Regions from separate parts of the Kitasatospora sp. NPDC056651 genome, predicted to be linked through region 1. Evidence: predicted binding sites of a transcription regulator. Region 1 holds the regulator's gene; the other holds the start of a gene.
What was found. The regulator HrcA, encoded in region 1, represses chaperone genes, less so after heat shock. The targets are predictions, from matches to a motif close to TTNGCACTCNGNNNNNCNGAGTGCNAA.

Region 1 (6,137 bases):
GGCGGGCCTCCCTGGACGCCGCCATCGGCGCCGGGCCCGACCACGTCTCCGCCTACTCGCTGATCGTCGAGGAGGGCACCCGACTGGCCGCCCGGGTCAAGCGGGGCGAACTGCCGATGATCGACGACGACGTGCACGCCGACCGCTACCTGATCGCCGAGGAGGCGCTCGCCGCCGCCGGCTACTCCTGGTACGAGGTCTCCAACTGGGCGACCACCCCCGAGGGCCGCTGCCGCCACAACGAGCTCTACTGGACCGGCGCCGACTGGTGGGGCGCCGGCCCCGGCGCCCACAGCCACGTCGGCGGCGTCCGCTGGTGGAACGCCAAGCACCCCGCCGCCTACGCCCGGGCCCTCGCCGAGCACCGCACCCCGGCCCAGGCCCGCGAGGTGCTGGCCGACGAGGACCGCCGCGTCGAACGCGTCCTCCTCGAACTGCGCCTGGTCGAGGGCGTCGCCCTCGACCTCCTCACCGCCACCGGCCGCGAGGCCGCCGCCCGGCACCTCGCCGACGGCCTCCTCGCCCCCGCCCCCTACGAGCGGGGCCGCGCCGTCCTCACCCTCCGGGGCCGGCTGCTCGCCGACGCGGTGGTACGTGACCTGGTGGACTGAGTGTCGTCAACGTGGTGTCAGCCGTCGGAGGGAGCGCGCAATGACCGCCATCGATGACCGGGTGACGGGGTCCGAGGCGTCGCGCCGTCATGGTCGTCGGTGGTCTGGGGCGCGGCGACCGTTCCCCGTCACTCCGGCAGGGCGGTGAAGTCGATCAACTCCTCGACCCGGCCGAGGAGTTCGGGCTCAAGGTCCTTGTAGGAGTCCACCTTCGACAGGATGTGCTTCCAGGCCGCCGGGGTGTCCACAGGCCAGCCGAGGCGGCGGCAGGTGCCCTCCTTCCAGTCCTCGCCCCGGGGGACGGCGGGCCAGCCGGGGATGCCGACGCTGGCGGGCTTCACGGCCTGCCAGATGTCGATGTAGGGGTGGCCGACGACCAGCACCGCGTCGCCGGTGACCTGGGCGGCGATGCGGTGCTCCTTGGTGCCGGGGAGCAGGTGGTCGACCAGGACGCCGAGGCGCCGGCCCGGGCCGGGGGCGAAGTCGGCGACGATCGCGGGCAGGTCGTCGATGCCGCGCAGGTACTCGACGACCACGCCCTCGATCCGCAGGTCGTCGCCCCAGACCCGCTCGACCAGCTCCGCGTCGTGCCGGCCCTCGACGTAGATGCGCGACTCGCGGGCGACCCGGGCGCGGGCGCCGGGGACGGCGACCGAGCCGGAGGCGGTGCGCCCGGGCGCCCGGGAGGGGGCCGGGCCGGCCGGGCGGATGAGCGTGACCGCCCGGCCCTCCAGCAGGAAGCCGCGCGGGACCATCGGGAACACCCGGTGCTTGCCGAACCGGTCCTCCAGGGTGACGGTGAACCCCTCGGCGGTCTTCTCGCAGCGCACCACCGCCCCGCAGAAGCCCGTCGCCGCCTCCTCGACCACCAGGTCCCGCTCGGCGGGCACCTCCGGGGCGGGCTGTTGCTTCTTCCACGGCGGGGTCAGGTCCGGTCCGTACTGGCGGCTGCGCATACGGGTGATCATAGGGACCGGGCGCTGGCATGATCACCGCATGCACCGCTTCCAATCCCGTGCCGTCCGGGCCGGGACCCTCCTCTTCCTCGCGCTCTCCGGGGCGGCCTTCGGCTTCGTGAAGGACAGCCGGCCGCAGTACGCCGCCGTCTCCGTGATCACCCTCGCGGTCGCCTTCGGCCTCTTCGTCGCGGCGGAGCTGGCGAACACCAGGGACACCGGGACGGCCGCCGCACAGGTCGCCGCACAGGCCGCCGCAGCGGCCCCGGGCGCCGACGGCGGGCAGCCGGAGCCGGACGGACCGGAGGGCGACGACGAGGGCGACGGCGAGGACGGCGAGGACCTGGAGCGGTGCGAGGTCTGCGGCCGGACCGAGTCCAGGACGACGGCCGGCGGGCGCCTGGAGCTGCCCGAGGGGTGGCTGTCCCTGGAGATCGACCGCCGCTGCGCCGAGCTGCTCACCCGGACGTACTGCTCCGAGGAGCACATGCGTCTGGGCCTCGCGGGCCCGCTGCCCGCCCCGGAACTCCTCCGGGACGAGTCCGGCGACCCCTGGGACGTCCCGCGAACCGCCGGGGACCGGCTCGTCGACCTGGCCTGGATGGCCGGGCTGCTGCTCGTGTGCGGGTTCCTGCTGCTCGGTTGCGTCCTGGCGGTCCGGTTCCTGTTCGGACTGGCCGTCAGCGCGGTGTCGTAGCCGCACGTCGTAGCCGCACGGTCGTAGCGGGCCCGCCAGGGCGGACGGGGCGTGCCGGGCGGCTCCTCAGAGGCCCGGCGCGCCCCAGACCGGGAACCAGCGGCTCAGGTCCTTCTCCAGCCGCAGGTCGTTCCCCAGCATCGCGTTGACCTGGAGCTCCAGCGGGCTGTTGCGCCGCTCCCCGCCGCCCGGCATCGGGGCGAAGGGGTAGAACGTGCCCCGCTTGTAGAGGTACACCAGCGCCAGCGACTGCCCCTGCGGGTCGCGGAAGCCCACCAGCGAGCAGAGCAGCTGCGGCCCGAAGCCGTTCGCCTCCAGCTCGCTGTTGACCGCGTGCAGGTCGTTCACCAGCTCCGGCAGCTCCTCGGGCAGGTGCCGGGCGAGCAGCCAGGAGTAGCCGTAGCCGTCCTTGGAGGCCTCCACCGGGACGCCGCCGCGCTCGGTGTCGGCGTCCAGCAGCGCCCGGACCTGTTGCTCGACCTGGACGAAGGCCGCGCCCTCGACGGCCGCGAAGCAGACCGAGCCGAGCCCGGTGGGGGTGAACCCGGCCCCGGCCTCCAGGGTGAGCGCGGCGGACGGCACGCCGAACAGCTGGTCCAGGTCGGGCTTGACGGGCTTGCTGCGGCCGAACAGGGTGTCCAGGAATCCCACGGTGGTCCTTTCGGGGAGGGGCTCAGTGGCCGAGCTGCTCGGAGATCCTCGCCAGCTGCTCCAGCCGCTTCTCCAGCGTCGGGTGGGTGGAGAACAGCTGCGAGGCGGCCTCCCGGGCGCTCAGCGCGGGGGCGAAGTAGAAGGCGTTGTACGGCTGCGCCTGGCGCAGGTCCTTGCTGGGGATGGCCGCGATCTGCCCGGTCACCTTGGTCAGCGCGGAGGCCAGCGCGCTGGGCCGCCCGGTGAGCTGGGCGGCGGCCCGGTCCGCGGCCAGCTCGCGGTAGCGGGACAGCAGCCGGGTGAGCAGGAAGCTGATCGCGTACACGAGCATCGACACCAGCGGGACGATCAGCGCGAGGATGGCCGCGTTCTGGTCGTTGTTGTTGCGCCCGCCGCCCATGAACCCGCCGTACACGGCGATCCTGGTCATCGCCCCGGCGAGGACGCCGAGGAACCCGGCGATCGTCATCACCGCGACGTCCCGGTGGGCGACGTGCGACAGCTCGTGGGCGAGGACGCCCTCCAGCTCCTCCGGCTCCAGCCGGCGCAGCAGCCCGGTGGTCACGCAGACCACCGCGTTCTGCGGGTTGCGGCCGGTGGCGAAGGCGTTCGGCATGTCGTTGTCGGCGACGGCCACCCGCGGTTTGGGCATGTCGGCCAGCGCGCAGAGCCGGTCGATGGTGCCGTGCAGCTGGGGGAACTGCTCCGGGGACACCTGGTGGGCGCCCATCGCCCGTTCGGTGATCTTGTCGCTGAACCAGAACTGGGCGACGAACAGGCCGCCCGAGATCAGCACGATCAGTGGCCAGGCGCCGCGCAGCAGCACGATCAGCAGGCCGGTGAAACCCACGTACAGCAGCCCGATCACGAACATCGTCGCGACCATGCGGCCGGTCAGGCCGCGGTCGGGCGCGAATCGGGAGTGCTGGCCCGAGCTCGACATCGCTTGCTCCTCCGTTCGCCGTCGCTTTCGATGCTGCCACCCGGACGGCCTCCCGGCACCACCCCCGCGCCAGGAGGATCGAACTGCCGGGTCCGGCGGGCCCGGTCCGGAACTGCGGGGAGGATCACGCCGGTCGGGCCGTTCCTGCCGTAGGACCCGGGCCTTACACTGGCAGGTACGGTTCTGGCACTCGTGCGTTCAGAGTGCCAGGGCCGGGGCCGCCGGGAGCGGTCCGCAGCAAGGGACGCAGACGGACAACGTGCGAAGACGGAGGTGCGTGCCCCATGGCCGGTGAGGTCCGCCAGCTGGACGAACGCAAGCTCGCCGTGCTCCGCGCGATCGTGCAGGACTACGTGGGCACCGAGGAGCCGGTCGGCTCCAAGGCCCTGGTGGAGCGGCACAACCTCGGGGTCTCCCCGGCGACCGTCCGCAACGACATGGCGGCGCTGGAGGAGGAGGGTTACATCCACCAGCCGCACACCAGTGCCGGCCGCATCCCGACCGACAAGGGGTACCGCCTCTTCGTCGACAAGCTCGCCGAGGTCAAGCCGATGAGCGCCCCCGAGCGCCGGGCCATCCGGCACTTCCTGGAAGGCGCGGTCGACCTGGACGACGTGGTGGCCCGCACGGTGCGGCTGCTCGCCCAGCTGACCCGGCAGGTCGCGGTGGTGCAGTACCCCTCGCTGACCCGCTCCACCGTCCGGCACATCGAGCTGGTGGCGCTGGCCCCGGTGAAGGTGATGCTGGTGCTGATCACGAACACCGGCCGGGTCGAGCAGCGGATGGTCGACTGCCCGGGCACGGTCGGGGAGACGCTCCTGTCGGACCTGCGGGCCCGGATCAACGCGAGGGCCGCCGGTCGGCGCCTCCCGGAGGTCCCGGGGCTGCTGGAGGAACTGCCGGCGCTGTTCGAACAGGCCGACCGGCCGACCGTCAGTACGGTCCTGGTGACCCTGTTCGAGACGCTCGCCGAACACAACGAGGAGCGGATCATGCTGGCCGGCACGGCCAACCTGACCCGCTTCGGACACGACTTCCCGCTCACCATCCAGCCGGTGCTGGAGGCCCTGGAGGAGCAGGTCATCCTGCTCCGCCTCCTGGGTGAGACCGGGGACGCCGCGATGACGGTCCGGATCGGCCGGGAGAACGCTTACGAGGGGCTGAATTCCACCTCGGTCGTTTCGGTCGGCTACGGTTCGGGCGACGAGAGCGTGGCCAAACTGGGCGTGATCGGTCCGACCCGGATGGACTACCCGGGCACAATGGGGGCGGTGCGGGCGGTGGCGCGGTACGTGGGCCAGATCCTGGCCGAGTCCTAGCAATCGGCCGGTTCCGTCGGAAATCCGGCGGACCGGCTACCAGTCGCAGCACTACTACAGGCGGAACAAGCGGAGCATTTGGTGGCCACGGACTACTACGCGGTACTCGGCGTCCGACGGGATGCGGGGCAGGACGAGATCAAGAAGGCGTTCCGGCGCCTGGCACGCGAACTGCACCCGGACGTCAACCCGGACCCGAAGACGCAGGAGCGGTTCAAGGAGATCAACGCCGCCTACGAGGTGCTCTCCGATCCGCAGAAGCGCCAGGTCTACGACCTCGGCGGGGATCCGCTGTCCCCGGGCGGCGGTGGAGCGGGCGGCTTCGGCGCCGGCGCGGCGGGCTTCGGCTTCTCCGACATCATGGACGCCTTCTTCGGCGCCGCGGCCGGCCAGCGCGGTCCGCGCTCGCGCACCCGCCGCGGCCAGGACGCCATGATCCGGCTGGAGATCACCCTGGAGGAGGCCGCCTTCGGCACCACCAAGGAACTCCAGGTCGACACCGCCGTCACCTGCACCACCTGCAGTGGCGAGGGCGCGGCCCCCGGCACCTCGGCGCAGACCTGTGACATGTGTCGCGGCAAGGGCGAGGTCTCCCAGGTCACCCGGTCCTTCCTGGGCCAGGTCATGACCTCCCGCCCCTGCCCGCAGTGCCAGGGCTTCGGCACCGTGGTGCCGACCCCGTGCCCGGAGTGCGCCGGCGACGGCCGGGTGCGCGCCCGCCGCACCCTGACGGTCAAGATCCCGGCCGGTGTCGACAACGGCACCCGGATCCAGCTGGCCGGCGAGGGCGAGGTCGGCCCCGGCGGCGGCCCGGCCGGCGACCTGTACGTCGAGATCGCCGAGACCACCCACACCATCTTCCAGCGGCGCGGGGACGACCTGCACTGCACCGTCACCATCCCGATGACGGCGGCCTCGCTCGGCACCCAGGTGCCGCTGCAGACCCTGGACGGGCTGGAG
Region 2 (6,137 bases), on a different contig from region 1:
GGCCCGGCTGGTCTTCGGCGATCCGCTGGACCAGCAGTCCAAGGACGACACCGACTCCGGTTGGGGCGACCGCCCCGGCGCCGCGGAGAGCGGTGGGCGGGGGCTGGACTGGTACCTGAGCCAGCGCCCGCCGCACCACGGGGACTGAGTGACGGGGACGGGGACGGGAAAGCGTCGGGGCGGACGGCGTCGGCCGCTCAGCGCCGCGGCGCGACGAGCGCGTCACGGATCTCGGTCAGCAGCTCGACCTCCTTGGCTTCGGCCTCCGCCGCTTCCTCGGCGGCGCTCTTGCGGTGCGCGGCCAGCCTGTTCATGGGCACGATCAGGACGTAGTAGACGAAGGCCGCGGTGATCAGGAACTGGAGCGCGGCGCTGAGCACCGACCCCCACAGGATGAGGATTCCGGACGTGACCTCGCCGGTCGGGCCGAGCGCGCAGGGCCCCTTGAGGCAGGAGCTGTAGGACGCGAGGTCCTTCGGCCCGAACGCGCCGACGATCGGATTGATCACGCCCTTGACGAAGGCGTTGACGATGTTGGTGAAAGCCGCGCCGATGACCACGGCCACGGCGAGTTCGACGACATTTCCGCGCAGCAGGAATTCCTTGAAGCCCTTCATGCCGCCTCGAACGACGAATCCGCTTCCGGGTTACGGGTGATCTTCGGTGGCCCCGGACTGACAACCCGTCCGGCCCAGCGGGCCCCCGGAGGGCGGCGGCAGCCCGGCCCGCGCCGGCCCCAGCGCCAGTGCGGCCGCCACCGCGAGCAGCACCAGCGCGGGCGCCCCGGCCCGCCGCCGCACCGCACTGCGCCAGCGGTGCCACCCGCCGCAGCCGCGCCGGATCGGCGGGAAGCTCGGCAGCTCCTGTCGGGGCGGCACGGTGGGCGCGGGCAGGGGGAGGGAGAAGCTCACGGTCGTCAACGGGGTACCTCCGGAGTGTTCGGCGGTCCGGCCCCTCGCGGACCGGACGACCCACACGATGGGCGTTTCCGGCGAACTCGGAAAGCTCTTTCCCCAGGCCTGTGGAAAACCCGGCCCTGTGGATGACTTCGTACACCCGCGCGAGTGCGTCCAGCCCGTCCGGGTTGACGAAGGTCCCGCGATGGGCATGCGGGAAGGCCCGCCGCCCCCGCGTGGAAGCGGGGCCGACGGGCCTTCCCGTGGTCTGCGGGGCGTCCGGGACGGTGCCCGGGCGCCGGCGTCAGCTCGCGGCCGGAGCCGGGCTGGACGAGGCCGAGGAGCCGGAGCCCGACGACGACGAGGTGCCGGTGGACGAGGAGGACGGCGTCGAGGGGGTCGACGACGACCCGGTGCCCACCGAGCTGCTGGAGGAGGAGCGGCTGTCGGTCCGGTAGAAGCCGGAACCCTTGAACACGACGCCCACGGCCGAGAAGACCTTGCGGAGCCGTCCCTGGCAGTCGGGGCACGTGGTCAGCGCCTCGTCGGTGAACTTCTGCACCGCCTCCAGGCCGTTGCCGCACTCGGTGCACTGGTACTGGTACGTGGGCACTTGTCTTCCTCCTGGCACTCTCGCCTGATGAGTGCTAACGATGGTCAATGATGCGGCATTCCGCGGGATCAGTCCAGCGACTGCGGTGTGAGATGGCCCGGACCCGGCCCCCGGGCCACCCCGGCTCAGCCGTTGACCGCGCCCACCAGCCGCTCCGGGCCACCGCGGGCCGCGGAGCCGGAGCCGGAGCCGGAGCCGGAGCCGGAGGCGGAACCGTCCTTCGGCGCCACCAGCAGGTGCCGCAGCGAGGCCAGCGCGACCAGCCCCAGCCCGGCCCCGGCCAGCGGCACCACGAACCCGGTCGAGGGCCCGTGCCCGTCGATCAGCCGGCCCGCGGCCATCGAACCGACCGCCAGTCCCAGCCCGATCGCGCCGGTCAGCCAGGTGAAGGCCTCGGTCTTGGCCCCGTCCGCGACCAGCGTCTCGACCAGGGTGTAGCCGCTGATCAGGGTCGGTGCGATGGCCAGCCCGCAGACCAGCCCGGCGGCGCTCAGTGCCACCAGGTCGGGCATCGCCCACAGCGTCGAGCAGCCGAGAACCAGCAGCGAGTAGCTGATCAGCATCCGCTGCTGGACCGGCCGCCGCCAGCCGACCATCCCGTACAGCACCCCGGCCAGCATCGAGCCGCCGGCGAAGATCCCGTACACGGTGCCGCCGGCGGCGTGCCGCCCGACCGAGTCGGCGAAGGCGTTCACCGAGACCTGCGTGCCGCCGAAGACCGCGCCGACCCCGAGGAAGGCCCCGGCCAGCAGCCGGACGCCGGGGGAGGCGAGCGCCGAGGCGCGCTTGGCGCCGGGCCCCGGCACGATCCTGGCCGGGGCGGTGCGCCGCTGGGCGGCGAAGGCCAGCCCGCCGGCGAGGGTCAGCGAGGCCTCGGCGACCAGGGCGGTGGCCGGGTTGGCGAGCGCCGCGATGCCGGACGCCAGGATCGGGCCGATCACGAAGGTGAACTCGTCCGTCACGGACTCGAACGCGAACGCGGTGCCCACCCGGGCCGCCGAGGCCTCGGAGGGGCCGTTCGCGGAGAACGTGGCCACCCAGCGGGCCCGGACCATCGCGCCGACCTGCGGCACGCTGGCGCCGGCCGGGACGGCCGCCAGGCACAGGCTCCAGACCGGCGCGTGGGCGAGGGCGAGCGCGATCAGCGCGCCGACCGAGGCCGCGTGCACCAGGACGGTCGGCACCAGCACCGCGGCCTGCCCGTACCGGTCGGCGAGCCGCCCGGTCTGCGGCCCGATCAGGGCCTGGGCGACGGCGGCGACCGCGGTGACCGTACCGGCGGTGCCGTACGAGCCGTGGGTCTGGGTGACGAGCAGCAGGATGCCCATGCTGAGCATCGCGTACGGCAGTCGCGCGACGAGGGCGGGGGCCAGGAAGGTCCAGGCGCCCGGTGTGCGCAGCAGCTCGCCGTACCCGACGCGGGCGGGGGCCTCGGGGGCCGGAGCTGCGGTGGTGGCCGCGGGGTCCGCGGCGGTGTCGACCGTTCGGCGCGCCGTCACGGTCGGTCCTTCCTGCTGCCTGGTAGCGCGGCAGGGCATGGTGGAGCCCCGACGGCGCCGAGAGTCGTCCTCTCGCGCGTCGACCGGGGTAGATACCGGGTCGGTCCGGTGTGGTGGCCGGGGGCCGGACCGCGGCCGCCGAGCGGTCGCGCCAACTCTGCTTCAGGCAGATGCTGGGGTGGTCTAGCGGTGGTCATACGGCTGTTCGAGCCAGCATACAGGGGCCGGGCCGACACTGTGTTACGCGCGTAGACCCCGTCGGGACGGCCCGTCCGGCGAGGAGTTCACCCCCCGCCGGACGGGCCCGCCCTCACCGCCCGTTCAGCCACCCGGCGAGCTTGCCGCCCTTGTCGACGGCCCGCAGCCGCCGCTCCGCCGCCTCGCCGACCTCGTCCGTGGTGACCACCAGCAGCTCGTCCCCGCCGCGCAGCATCGTCGTCCTGTCCGGCACGAAGGAGTTCCCCTCGCGCACCACCAGGGTGACCGCCGCCCCCTTGGGCAGCCGCAGCTCGCTGATCTCCACGCCGGACATCCGCGAGGTGGGGGAGAGCGCGACCGACAGCAGGTGCCCGTGCAGCTTCTCCAGCGGCGCGGACTCGATGCCCAGGTCCTGGCCCATCGCGCCGTCGCCGATCCGCAGCCGCTTGGCCACCCAGGGCAGGGTCGGCCCCTGGAGCAGGGTGAAGACGACGACCAGGATGAAGACGATGTTGAAGACGTCCTCGGCCTTGTGGGCGCCCGACACCACCGGGATGGTGGCCAGCACGATGGGCACGGCCCCGCGCAGCCCGGCCCAGCTGAGCAGCGCCTGCTCGCGGGCGGGCACCTTGAACGGGGTCAGCGAGACCATCACCGAGAGCGGCCGGGCCAGGAAGACCAGGACCCCGCCGATCACCAGGGCGGGCACCACCGCGTCACCCATGTTCGCGGGCGTGACGAGCAGGCCGAGCAGCACGAACATGCCGATCTGCCCGATCCAGGCCAGTCCGTCGGCGAAGCCCCGGACGGCCGGGCCGTGCGGCAGCTTGGAGTTCCCGAGCACCACCGCGCTGATGTAGACGGCGAGGAAGCCGGAGCCGTGCAGCAGCGCGCCGCCGGCGTACGCGAGCACGGTGAGCGCCATCACGGCGATCGGGTAGAGGCCCGAGGAGGGCAGTGCGACCTGCTTGAGCCCGTAGGCGCCTATCTTGCCGACGGCGAGGCCTATCACCGCGCCGATCGCCAGCTCGGCGACGATCGTGCCGAGCAGCACGTACCAGGAGTCCAGCTCCCCGGTGGTGGCGAAGGCGACGACCAGGATGACCACGGGCGCGTCGTTGAAGCCGGACTCGGCCTCCAACAGGCCGGTGAGCCGGTGCGGCAGCGGGACCATCCGCAGCACCGAGAAGACGGCGGCCGCGTCGGTCGAGGAGACGATGGCGCCCAGCAGTAGTGAGGTCCGCCAGTCCAGGCCGACCAGCCAGTGGGCGCCGGCGGCGGTGGCGAACACGCTGACGCCGACGCCGACGGTGGCGAGCACGGTCGCGGACGGCATCACCGGCTTGATCTCGCGCCAGCTGGTCTTGAGGCCGCCCTCGGCCAGGATGACCACGAGCGCCGCGTAGCCGAGCACCTGGGTGAGCTCGGCGTTGTTGAAGGTGACGCCGATCCCGTTCTGGCCCAGTGCGACGCCGATCCCCAGATAGATCAGCAGGCTGGGCAGCCCTGATCGGGTGGAGAGGCGGACGGCACCCACCGCGAACAGCAGGATCACGGAGGACTCGAGCAGGAGCTGGTTCAGATGGGAGACGTTCACGCAGGGGCACCTCGGGCAGGCAGGGGCGGACGGGGTGTCTGGTGGTGCTGTGGGCTGACCCGTTAAGAAGGCGTCAATACTCCCCTTGCGGATCGTTACGCAGTCTAACATTTTGCCATATCTTTAGCTTGGTCCCCCGTTCACGGTGCTCGGCCGACTCGGCCTAATGTGGTGCCCTGCCGGGGTCGCAGGCCCTGGACACGCCCCGCCCGCCCCGAAGTCAGGACCGCAAGGACCCAGATGCCCCGCTCGAAGAAGTTCCGGCGCGCCCGTCTGATCGTGATCGTGCTGGTCGTGCTGCTGGTGGCCGGTGCCGGCTACGGCGGCTACCGCGGGGTCACCGCGGTCCGTGCCTCCTTCCCGGAGGTCGACGGCAGCGTCAAGGTGGCGGGCCTGAGCGCGCCCGTCGACGTCAAGCGGGACGCCAACGGCATCCCGCAGCTGTACGCCGACACCGCCGAAGACCTGTTCCGCGCCCAGGGCTACGTCCAGGCGCAGGACCGTTTCTGGGAGATGGACGTCCGCCGGCACGTCACCGCCGGCCGGCTCTCCGAGATGTTCGGCGACGGCCAGGTCGACACCGACGCCTTCATCCGCACCATGGGCTGGCGGCAGGTGGCGCAGAAGGAGTTCGACACCAAGCTGTCCCCGGAGACCAAGAAGTACCTCCAGGCGTACTCGGACGGCGTGAACGCCTGGCTCGCCGAGCACCCCGGCGGTGCGAAGGCCTCGCTGGAGTACTCGCTGCTCGGCGTCGTCAACGGCGGCTACCAGCCCGAGCAGTGGACCCCGGTCGACTCGGTGGCCTGGCTCAAGGCGATGGCCTGGAACCTCTCCGGGAACCTCCAGGAGGAGATCGACCGCTCGCTGCTGGCCCAGGACTTCGGCCCGGACAAGATCGCCGAGCTGTACCCGGACTACCCGTACGCCCGCAACGGCACGATCGTGAAGACCGGCACGGTGGCGGGCGACGCCTACCGCCCCGCCGACGGCTCCCCGCAGTCCGGCGCGACCCCCGGCACGGCCGGCACCACCCAGGGCGCGGCCGCCACCAAGGCGGTGCTCCAGGGGCTGACCGACCGGATCGACTCGATGCCGCAGCTGCTCGGCCGCCCCGGCCAGGGCATCGGCTCCAACTCCTGGGTGGTGGCCGGCTCGCACACCACCACCGGCAAGCCGCTGCTGGCCAACGACCCGCACCTGGGCCCCGGCCTGCCCTCCGTCTGGTACCAGATGGGCCTGCACTGCCGGACCAGCTCCCCGGCCTGCCAGTTCGACGTCTCCGGCTTCACCTTCGCGGGCATGCCCGGCGTGGTGATCGGCCACAACCAGGA

Region 2: a site for HrcA is predicted at 1,521-1,547, ahead of ACFRAR_RS29125 (FmdB family zinc ribbon protein). Genes of this name have one in related genera too.

Annotation. Positions count from the first base shown of each region.
Region 1 is NZ_JBHTWX010000022.1:63,556-69,692, forward strand. It holds gene hemW (radical SAM family heme chaperone HemW) at 1-611, shown strand, start outside; gene ACFRAR_RS12000 (DUF3097 domain-containing protein) at 740-1,567, opposite strand; gene ACFRAR_RS12005 (hypothetical protein) at 1,608-2,264, shown strand; gene ACFRAR_RS12010 (hypothetical protein) at 2,331-2,915, opposite strand; gene htpX (zinc metalloprotease HtpX) at 2,938-3,858, opposite strand; gene hrcA (heat-inducible transcriptional repressor HrcA) at 4,143-5,177, shown strand; gene dnaJ (molecular chaperone DnaJ) at 5,259-6,137, shown strand, end outside.
Region 2 is NZ_JBHTWX010000094.1:24,657-30,793, reverse strand. It holds gene ACFRAR_RS29140 (hypothetical protein) at 1-148, shown strand, start outside; gene mscL (large conductance mechanosensitive channel protein MscL) at 198-617, opposite strand; gene ACFRAR_RS29130 (hypothetical protein) at 648-920, opposite strand; gene ACFRAR_RS29125 (FmdB family zinc ribbon protein) at 1,201-1,509, opposite strand; gene ACFRAR_RS29120 (MFS transporter) at 1,635-3,008, opposite strand; gene ACFRAR_RS29115 (potassium/proton antiporter) at 3,319-4,803, opposite strand; gene ACFRAR_RS29110 (penicillin acylase family protein) at 5,044-6,137, shown strand, end outside.